DNA from 3 places in the Arthrobacter sp. 9MFCol3.1 genome. Region 3 is predicted to be linked to each of the others. Evidence: predicted binding sites of a transcription regulator. Region 3 holds the regulator's gene; each other region holds the start of a gene.

Region 1 (3,251 bases), on a different contig from region 3:
CTTCGTGGTGCGGTGCTGCGGGGGTGTGCTGGTCTTAGGCGGCTTTGACGAGGGGGAGTTCGTCCCAGTGGGTGGTGTAGCGGGGGGAGAGCATGTCCCGTTTCATGGTCCAGTCCGGCCCGCCCCGTATGCCGGCGTGGCCGAGGCCGATGGAGCCGCGCCCGTACCGGCGAGTCACGTCTTCCAGGAGTGTTCCGATGCGGCGTTCCTCGTGCGGGTTTTCGAACAGGGCCAGCGGCGCCTGGTTGCCGGTGGGCCGCAGGTCGGTGACCATGATGCCGGCCCGGGCGTACTTGATGCCTTCGTGGATGTGGGGGAGGAGCGCGCGGGCGGCCCGGGTGAGCAGGACGGGATCGGCGGTGGGCATCGGCAGCGGCACGCACACCGACGGGTAGGAAGCGTCGTTCGGGTTGAAGTGCGAGGTGCCGGCGAAGGCGGTGAGGACCTTGGCCTGGAGGCCGTGTTTGGCCAGCCGGGCCGAGGCCTGCTGGCCGTAGACGCTCATGACCTGCCGCATGCCGGCGGCGGTGGAGATGGGGGTGGCGAAGGAACGCGAAAAGATGAGCTGGTCCCGGCCGATCCGTTCTTCCTCCATCGGGATGCACGGGGTGCCCTGCAGTTCCAGGACGGTGCGCATCATGACCACGGAGAAGCGGTCCCGGATCATCACCGGGTCGGCCCGGGACAGGTCAAGGATCGAATGGAGCCCTAGGGCGTTGAGGCGTTTGGTCAGCCGCGCCGCGACGCCCCAGATCTCGATCACGGACAGCCGGCCCATGAGCGCTTCCCGGGCGGCGGCGGGCACGGAGTCCCAGTGGCAGACGCCGTCGAAGGCGGGGTTGTGCTTGGCCCATTTGTTGGCCAGTTTCGCCAGGGTCTTGGTCCCGGCGATCCCGACGCAGACCGGAACCCCGACGTTCCGCCGCACGGCTGCCTTCATGGTCTGGCCCAGGGCCAGCAGGTCCTCCGGCGCGCCTTTGACGCCGAGGAAGGCCTCGTCGATGCTGTAGACCTCCAGCCAGGCGCTGTAGCGGCCGAGCAGTTCCATCACCCGGGCGCTGATGTCCCCATAGAGCTCGTAGTTGCTGGATAGCGCAACGAGCCCCCATTCCTGGGCCCGCGGGGCGAGTTTGAACCACGGCTCACCCAGGGTGATGCCGAGGGCCTTGGCTTCCGGGGACCGGGTGACGGCGCAGCCGTCGTTGTTGGACAGGACGACGACGGGCCGGCCTTCGAGGGACGGGTCGAATGCCCGCTCGGCCGAGGCGTAGAAGCAGTTCACGTCCACGTGCGCGATCTGCGGCATCCGCCGCATCGGGGCGGGCTTAGACATGGTGTGCCTCAAACATGGTGCAGGCAGCGGGTCGCGACGCCCCAGATGACCAGATCTGACAAGGATGGCACCCGGATGTCCGGGTACGCCGGATTCTCCGCCTGCAGCACGACGCCGGCGGCCGTGACCCGGAGCCGCTTGATGGTCAATTCCCCGTCCAGGACGGCGATGACTACGGACCCGTCCTTGGGTTCCAGGGCCCTGTTCACGATCAGTTCATCGCCGTCGCTGATGCCGGCGCGTTCCATCGAGTCTCCTGAGACCCGCACGACGTAGGTGCTGGTGATGTCCTTGATCAGGTGCTCGTTCAGGTCGATCCGCCCATCAAAGTAGTCCTGCGCCGGCGATGGATACCCGGCCGCGACGGGGACCGGCGAGATCAGCACCGACAACAACGACATGCCCGCATCTATCACGCGGGGACCCACAACAACGCCCACAACACACCCTTATTCGAATATATGTTCGATATATTCAGTGTAGCCGGATGGGCCGACAAAAGATGGACTCTGCCCCATTGCAAACGCTCAGTGGCTCTTTGCGGGCCCCCTGACGTCCAACCGGCGCCCGGGCACTCTCTCGAAGCGACGCGGCGGTTGGCGTCAGAATCCTCGTCCAGCCCGTGGTCCTGGGGCAGGGCCGGCCGCTGTTCGAGGCCGCGGATGTCCGGACGAACCTCAGGCTCAAGGGGACGCGGCCGTTCGGCAACGGCGTCGTTCTGCTCCACTACCCGTGCGACGGCTCCGCAGCGTCCGCCGAGTGACGTCCGAGGACTCAGGGTCAGCTTGTCAGCGGACTACCCGATAGCGCACGTGGGTGACGAGGCTGGAACCGCTCACGTCCGTCGGCTCAAGCTTGAGGTCCGTCACGCCGTCCAGCAGCCGTTCGCCCGCACCCAGCACTATGGGCGCAATGTGGAGCCGCAGCTCGTCGATCAGCCCCGCCGAAAGGAATTGTCGGGCGGTCTGCGCTCCGCCGGCTATGGCCACGTCCTTGCTGCCAGCGGCCTTCCGCGCCTGGGCCAGCGCCGATTCGATCCCATCGGCCACGAAGTTGAACGTCGTGCCGCCCTCCATCTCCAGGGGTTCGCGGGGGTGATGGGTAAGAACGAACACAGGTGCGTGATAGGGCGGTTCCTCTCCCCACCATCCCCGCCATTGCTCATCCCATGCCCCGGGACCGGCGTACATGTTCCGGCCCATGATGTAGGCGCCGGCCGCGAGGATGCCTTCGAGCTCGGCTGCGTTGGACTCGGCTTCCTCAAACATCCACCTGTGCAGGAGCTCCCCGCCCTCGCCCAGGGGTTCCGTCATGCTTTGGTTCGGACCGGCGACGAATCCGTCGAGGGAGATGGTCAGATCGCACGTGACGCGGCTCATGCGCCCATCATGTCACCACTCGGCGGGGCACCGACAGGACCTATGCGGCAGGCATGCCAGTCGGTTTGGAAGACTCCGGTTTGCGCGGGTGAGGGCAGGTCAGCCGATCCGCTCGGCCAGGGACACGATGATCCCCTCCGGACCGCGCACATAGGCCATGCGCCAGATGTGCTCGTACTGGCCGATGTCGCCGACCAGCCCGTAGCCGTCCGCGGCCAGCCGGTCGACGACCGCCTGTCGATCCATCCGAATGACGGAGCCGACAGGGATTCTCAACTTACTCTGAGGGGAACATACTGGGGTGGTGAGGATCGACGCCCGGTCAGGGGCAGAGGGGAGGCGGCGGCCCGGGACCGGCACGAGCCCGTATCCGCCGATCGCCGACTATGGGTTTTTGTCTGACTGTGAGGCCAACTGCTTGATTGCATCGAGCGGGCAGGTCGAGTGGATGTGCGTGCCGCGTCACGACTCACCGAGTGTGTTCTCGACTATCCTCGACCGCGCCGCGGGTGGCTTCAAGGTGGCGCCGTACGGCGTCC
Region 2 (3,251 bases), on a different contig from region 3:
GCGCAGCAAACTGGCAGCGAGACCGTCCCCCAGACCGCCGGCGGCTACCTGCTCTCCGCCCACGGAAACAAAACCCGAACGTGCCGAGCGTCATACCAGTCTAAAGGGAAAAGCTGAAAGAACGGTGCTAGCGGCTGTTACCGATCCATTGAGGATCGGTTTCTTCGCCAAGGTCCCCGCCGGGCCCGCCCATCGGGCTCTGGCCCAGCTCGTCGGCCTGGAACAGCTCGAGCGGGTCCTGGCCGAAGGCGCCGGCCGGAACGGCGAAGCCCAGGTGCGTCCATGCCGGCGCCAGGGCAATGCGGCCGCGCGGCGTCCGGCCCAGCAGTCCCTCCCGCACCAGATAGGGCTCGGCGACCGTTTCCACGGTCTCCGTTTCCTCGCCGACGGCGATCGCGAGCGTGGACAGGCCGACCGGCCCGCCGCCGAACTTGGTAATGAGGGCCTCGAGAACGGCACGGTCCAGCCGGTCCAGGCCGCGCTTGTCCACCTCATACATGTCCAGGGCCGCAGACGCCGCCCGCGCATCGATTTGCTCAATGCCGTGCACGAGCGCCCAGTCCCGGACGCGGCGCAGGAGCCGGTTGGCGATGCGCGGCGTGCCCCGGGACCGGCCGGCGATCTCGCTGAATCCGGCGGAATTGACCTTCAGGTCCAGCAGGCCGGCGGAACGGCGCAGGACCAGTTCCAGCTCCTCGACGGAGTAAAACTCAAGGTGGCCGGTGAAACCGAAGCGGTCCCGCAGCGGCCCGGGAAGGAGGCCCGCCCGCGTGGTGGCGCCGACGAGGGTGAAGGGCGGCAGCTCCAGCGGAATGGCCGTGGCGCCGGCGCCCTTGCCGACGACGATATCGACGCGGAAATCCTCCATCGCCATGTACAGCATTTCCTCGGCCGGCCGGGACATGCGGTGGATTTCATCCAGGAACAGGACCTCGCCCTCGGAGAGCGAGGAAAGGATGGCCGCGAGGTCACCCGCGTGCTGGATGGCCGGGCCGCTGCTGATCCGCAGCGGGACGTTCATTTCGGCCGCGATGATCATGGACAGGGTGGTCTTGCCCAGGCCGGGAGGGCCCGAGAGCAGCACGTGGTCCGCGCTGCGGCCACGCATGCGCGAGGCCTCCAGGACGAGGGAGAGCTGCTTGCGGACCCGGTGCTGGCCCACGAAGTCGTGCAGGTTCTTGGGCCGCAGGGCGGCTTCGATGACCCGCTCCTCCGGCTCCTCTCCCCCGGCGACGATCGACGGCTCAGCCACGCGCGCCTACCCGGTTTCCGGCGCGGGCGCCGTCCTGGCCCAGCCAGCGCAGCGTCGCGCGGAGAATCTCCGCCACATTGCCGTTGGCGGCAAGGTCCGGGGAATCAGCCAGGGACTTGTCGATGCTGGCCGTGGCATCCTTTTCGGACCAGCCCAGGCTAGTCATCGCGGCCACCACCTGCGGCTTCCAGACTGATTCCGCGGACACGGCCGCCACGGGCGCGCCGGCAGTGCCGTGCGGCACAAGCTTGCCGGCGAGTTCGAGCACGATCCGGCCGGCCACCTTCGGTCCGATGCCGGGGACCTTCGTGAAGGCCTTGCCGTCGCCGGAGTGTGCGGCCACCCGGATGGCTTCCGGCTCGTGGACGGCCAGCACAGCCAGGGCGAGGCGGGGACCGACGCCGCTGACGCTGAGCAGCACGTCAAACACCTCGCGCTCGTCATCGCTCGCGAAGCCGAACAGGGTCAGCGAGTCCTCCCGCACGATCAGGGACGTGAACAGCTTTCCCCCTTCACCCACCCGGAGGCCGCTGAGGGTCTGCGGTGTGGCGTTGACGCTCATGCCGGCGCCGTTGAGGTCGATCACGGCGGAGGACAGGCCAACATGCGCAACGGTTCCGCGAAGAAAACTGATCAAGGCCGGGCTCCTGGTCTAACTGACGTCTGTAACTGGGGGATTGAAGAAAGTACGGCCCGGCACGCCGGCTATCCGAACATATCTACGAATACCCTACCAAGCTCCGCGGCGCCACGGCCGGACATTCAGCGCGCACGGCGCGCTTTTGCCTCCGCGTCCGCCCACGCCCGCTGCGCCGGAGTGAGGGCCTGGCTGCCCGGCCCCGTCGTCGAGACGGCGGCGCCGCTGCCGGCCCGCCAGGCATGGGTGATGGCCAACGCGAGGGCGTCGGCGGCGTCGGCCGGGCGCGGGGGCGCGTCCAGCCGGAGGATCTTGGTCACCAGCTTGGTGACGGCGTCCTTGTTCGAGGTCCCGCTTCCCGTCACGGCGGCCTTGACCTCCGACGGGGTGTGCAGCGCCACCGGGATGCCACGGCGCGCGGCGGCCGCAATCACCACGCCGGAGGCCTGCGCCACCCCCATGACCGTGCTGACGTTGAGCTGGGAAAAGACCCGTTCCACGGCGAGGACGTGCGGCTCGTACTTGTCCAGCCACTCATCGATGGATGTGGCGATGACCAGCAGCCGCTGGTCCAGGCTCTCCTCGGGGGAAGTTCCCACGACGCCGAAGGCCACCATGGTGGCCCGCCGGTTCCGCTCGACGTCGACGACGCCGATCCCGCAACGGGTGAGGCCCGGGTCAACCCCCAACACGCGCAGCGTCACGCTTGGGCCGTCAAGACCGGGCCTCAACGTCTCGGCGAGGTGAGCGCGTCACTCAGCTTCCAGTGCGGCCTGCACTTCGTCGCTGAGGTCGGCGTTGCTGTAGACGTTCTGGACGTCGTCGAGCTCTTCCAGGGCGTCCACGAGCTTCATGAACTTCTTGGCGGCGTCGAGGTCCAGCGGCACCTGCATGGACGGCACAAACTCGGCCTCGTCGGTGTCGTACTCGATGCCGGCTTCCTTGAGGGCATCGCGGATGGCCTGCAGGTCGGTCGGCTCGGAGTGGATCTCGAAGCTGTCGCCGTTGTCCTTGACTTCCTCTGCCCCGGCGTCGAGGACTGCCATCAGGACGTCGTCCTCGCTGAGGCCGTTCTTCGGCAGCGAAACGACGCCCTTGCGGGAGAAGAGGTAGCTGACGGAGCCGGGATCGGCGATCGTGCCGCCGTTGCGGGAGATGGCGAGCCGGACCTCGGAGGCGGCACGGTTCTTGTTGTCCGTGAGGCACTCGATCAGCAGCGCGGAACCCTGCGGGCCGCGGCACTCGTACATGATTTCCGTGTAGTCGACGACCTCGCCGGTGAGCCCGGCGCCGCGCTTGATGGCGCGGTCGATATTGTCAGCGGGCACCGACGTCTTCTTGGCCTTGGTGACGGCCAGTTCC
Region 3 (3,251 bases):
GGGCGCTGAAACTGTGACGCCTGCGACGGCATCTGGGGGAGGTTACTTGGACGGGACGAACAGCTGCTGGCCCGGCATGACACCCGCGGCGTCCAGATTGTTCAGCTGCACGATGTCGGCCACGACGTCGCGGGGATCGCGCTCCGGAGCCACCGACCCCGCAATGGCCCAAAGGGACTCCCCCGGCTGCACTGTGACGGAAACGGTCGGCGTCACCGAGAGCTGGTCCGCGGAATCTGCCGCCTTGGCGGGAGCGTTGAGGAATCCGCTGAAGGACAGGATGAACGCAGCCAGCAGGATCAGGGGGACACCGAAAAAGACGAAGCGTCCGCGCCGGGTGAGCCGCAGCGGCGGCTGCTTCGGCCGGCCGCCGGAAACCGCGCCCATGGCCCCTTGGGGCGCCTGCGGCGTCGCGGCCGTGCGGCGCCTGGCATTGAGCGGGTAGACGTTGCCGTAACGGGAACTGTCCTGGCCCATGCCGCTTTGGCTGATGTCGCCGTGTTCGATGCCACTGTGTCCGATGCTGCCGTGTCCGATGCTGCCGTGTCCGATGCTGCGGCGATCCGCCGCGCCGCCCGGAACAACACCTCGGCGGCCGGTCGTGATGCCCTGAATGCTAGTGCCGTGAAACGCGCTTGAAACTGACATGAACTGAGCCCTCCTGGACCATAGTTGCCGCCCGGCGTACTCACGTACTCGCCGCCAACCGGCCGAACCTTCGAACATAGAACCGAACATCGCTTGCGAACCCAGATCAGCGAAATCGAACACATATTCGAATCTTGCTTGTTCTGTTTTAGCACTTACTAACGAACGATGTCGAGACTCGCTAGAACAAATGTTTGAAAAAGGTCTGCGGCTGGCCTATTTTTGAGGGACAGGACAACCACTTTGAACTCCCTGAGGGAATTCATTCGTAGTTGATCAGCAGGGTCTGACATTTCAGGCCGGAAGTTCCCGGTGACAGCAGCCACGGCAGCCGGGCGCAACGGAAAGGCATTGGCGAACATGGCAGCACAAGCCACCGGCGGCAGGGCCACCCCACGGAGCCCGCAGCCCGCCCGGGCCCCCAAGAGCCTCACCGTCCGGCAAAAGAAAATCCTGGAGACCATCCAGCGGTCCGTCACGGACAAGGGCTACCCGCCGTCGATGCGCGAGATCGGCGACACCGTCGGTCTCGCCAGCCTCTCGAGCGTGACCCACCAGCTCTCCCAGCTTGAGAAGCTTGGCTACCTGCGGCGTGATCCGAAGCGGCCCCGGGCCATGGAAGTGCTCATGCCGCTGACCCTGGACGAGGGGACCACGCCGATATCGGGGATCGAGAAATCCAGTCCCTTGCGGGCCGTGGGCGGCCTGTCGGTAACCGAGCTCGCCAGCGCCACTGACACGGCAATGGTGCCGTTCGTCGGACGCATCGCCGCCGGCGGGCCGATTCTCGCGGACCAGGTGGTGGAGGACGTCATGCCGCTGCCCCGCCAGCTCGTGGGCCATGGCGAACTCTTCATGCTCAAGGTCGCTGGCGATTCAATGATCGACGCCGCCATCTGCGACGGCGACTGGGTGGTTGTCCGCCGCCAGGGTGATGCCCTGAACGGCGACATCGTTGCCGCCCTGCTGGACGACGAAGCCACGGTCAAGACATTCCGCCAGCGGGACGGCCACACCTGGCTGCTGCCGCAAAACACCCAGTACGAGCCCATCCTCGGCGACCACGCCGTCATCATGGGCAAGGTCGTCTCGGTACTGCGCTCCCTCTAAACCGCGTTCCCTCTAAGCTGCGCTCCCCTTAGCCATCCGGGGCCAGGCCGCCAGTAGCGGCCACCCCGTGCGGAGTTCCGGCGCAGGGTGGCGGCCCGGCCTGGGATTTAGTCTTTCGCGGAGTCTTTCGCCAGGCGCTTCAGGGCCGCCATGGCTATCGACGAATCGGTGGTGGGCCAGAACGGCGGCAGCGCGGCGCGCAGGAAGCCGCCGTAGCGCTCCGTGGAGAGCCGCGAATCCAGCACTGCCACCACGCCCTTATCCGAGGTCGAACGGATCAGCCGTCCGGCGCCCTGCGCGAGGCGGATGGCTGCATGCGTGGCAGAGACGGCCATGAAGCCATTGCCGCCGGCCTGGGCCACGGCCCGCGAACGTGCCGTCATCAGCGGGTCGTCCGGCCGCGGGAAGGGAATCCGGTCGATGACCACCAACCGGCAGGACACGCCAGGGACGTCGACGCCCTGCCAGAGGGACATGGTGCCGAACAAACACGTGTCGGGCTCGTCGGCGAACTGCCGCACGAGCGCCGTCATGGTCGACTCCCCCTGGCACAGGATGCTGAGGCCCAGCCGGGGCCGCATGGCCTCGGCTGCTTCCTCGGCCGCACGCCGCGAGGAGAACAGGCACAGCGCACCGCCGCCGGACGCGCGGATCAGCTTCTCGAGTTCGTCCAAAGCCTCCGGGGACGTTCCGCGGCCGGGTTTGGGCAGGTGCCGGGCGACGTAGAGGATGCCCTGCTTCGGGTAGTCGAACGGGGATCCGACGTCGACGCCGGTCCAGCTCGGGGCGCCGTTGCCAACCAGGCCCAGGCCCCCGGCGGCGGGTTCGAAGGCAGCGCCGATGGCCAGTGTGGCCGAGGTCAAGATGACGGTGTGGTCCGCGAACAGGCCTTCGCGCAACCGTCCTGCGACGCTCAGCGGGGCAACATTGATCAAGGCCGGCGCGCTCTCGTCCGGCTGTGAGTAGCCCTGCGCCGGGTCGAAGCTGCTGTTGCGGGAGAACCACACGACTTCGCGGTTTTCGCGCGCAGCCAGGAGGCGTTCACAGAGTTCCAGGATGACCATGAGGCGTGAACGGGCCAGCTGGCGTCCGCCGTCGGCCGTCGCGGAGCTGTCCCCCTTGGAATCGGACAGGGCGGCGCGGCACGCGTCGCGCAGCTGATCGATGCAGTCCAACTGCTCGCTGTTCAGGCCATTGGGCATCAGCCCGCTGGGGACGCCGTCGATGGCCAGCTCCAGGTGGGCGGCGGCATTATTCAGCGCATCCACGGTGATGCCCGTGTGCTTCCGGGCCCCGGACGCGGCGGCGTGCACCATCGCCACGGAGAGCTGGCCCGAGACCGCGCCCGTGACGCGGTCCTGGAGTTCGTGCGCCTCATCCACCACCACGACGTCGTATTCGGGCAGCACCGCCAGGCCTTCGAAGGCGCTGACGGCGAGCATGGCGTGGTTGGTGACCACGACGTCGGCGTCGGCGGCGTTCTGACGTGCCAG

What was found. Region 3 encodes LexA, which represses DNA repair genes until DNA is damaged. Its sites were predicted from a motif close to TCGAACANNTGTTCGA; they were not measured.
Region 1: a site for LexA is predicted at 1,787-1,802, ahead of C560_RS0100065 (LexA family protein). Genes of this name have one in related genera too.
Region 2: a site for LexA is predicted at 1,962-1,977, ahead of ruvA (Holliday junction branch migration protein RuvA). Genes of this name have one in related genera too.

Annotation. Positions count from the first base shown of each region.
Region 1 is NZ_JIBJ01000003.1:13,920-17,170, reverse strand. It holds gene C560_RS0100070 (Y-family DNA polymerase) at 35-1,333, opposite strand; gene C560_RS0100065 (LexA family protein) at 1,342-1,773, opposite strand; gene C560_RS23165 (hypothetical protein) at 1,941-2,096, shown strand; gene C560_RS0100055 (dihydrofolate reductase family protein) at 2,122-2,712, opposite strand; gene C560_RS22815 (hypothetical protein) at 2,812-2,958, opposite strand; gene C560_RS20760 (glycoside hydrolase family 15 protein) at 3,014-3,251, shown strand, end outside.
Region 2 is NZ_JIBJ01000004.1:286,092-289,342, reverse strand. It holds gene ruvB (Holliday junction branch migration DNA helicase RuvB) at 128-1,252, opposite strand; gene ruvA (Holliday junction branch migration protein RuvA) at 1,245-1,889, opposite strand; gene ruvC (crossover junction endodeoxyribonuclease RuvC) at 2,015-2,593, opposite strand; gene C560_RS0104125 (YebC/PmpR family DNA-binding transcriptional regulator) at 2,642-3,251, opposite strand, start outside.
Region 3 is NZ_JIBJ01000009.1:114,673-117,923, reverse strand. It holds gene C560_RS24090 (LysM peptidoglycan-binding domain-containing protein) at 43-648, opposite strand; gene lexA (transcriptional repressor LexA) at 1,009-1,758, shown strand; gene C560_RS0111545 (ATP-dependent DNA helicase) at 1,866-3,251, opposite strand, start outside.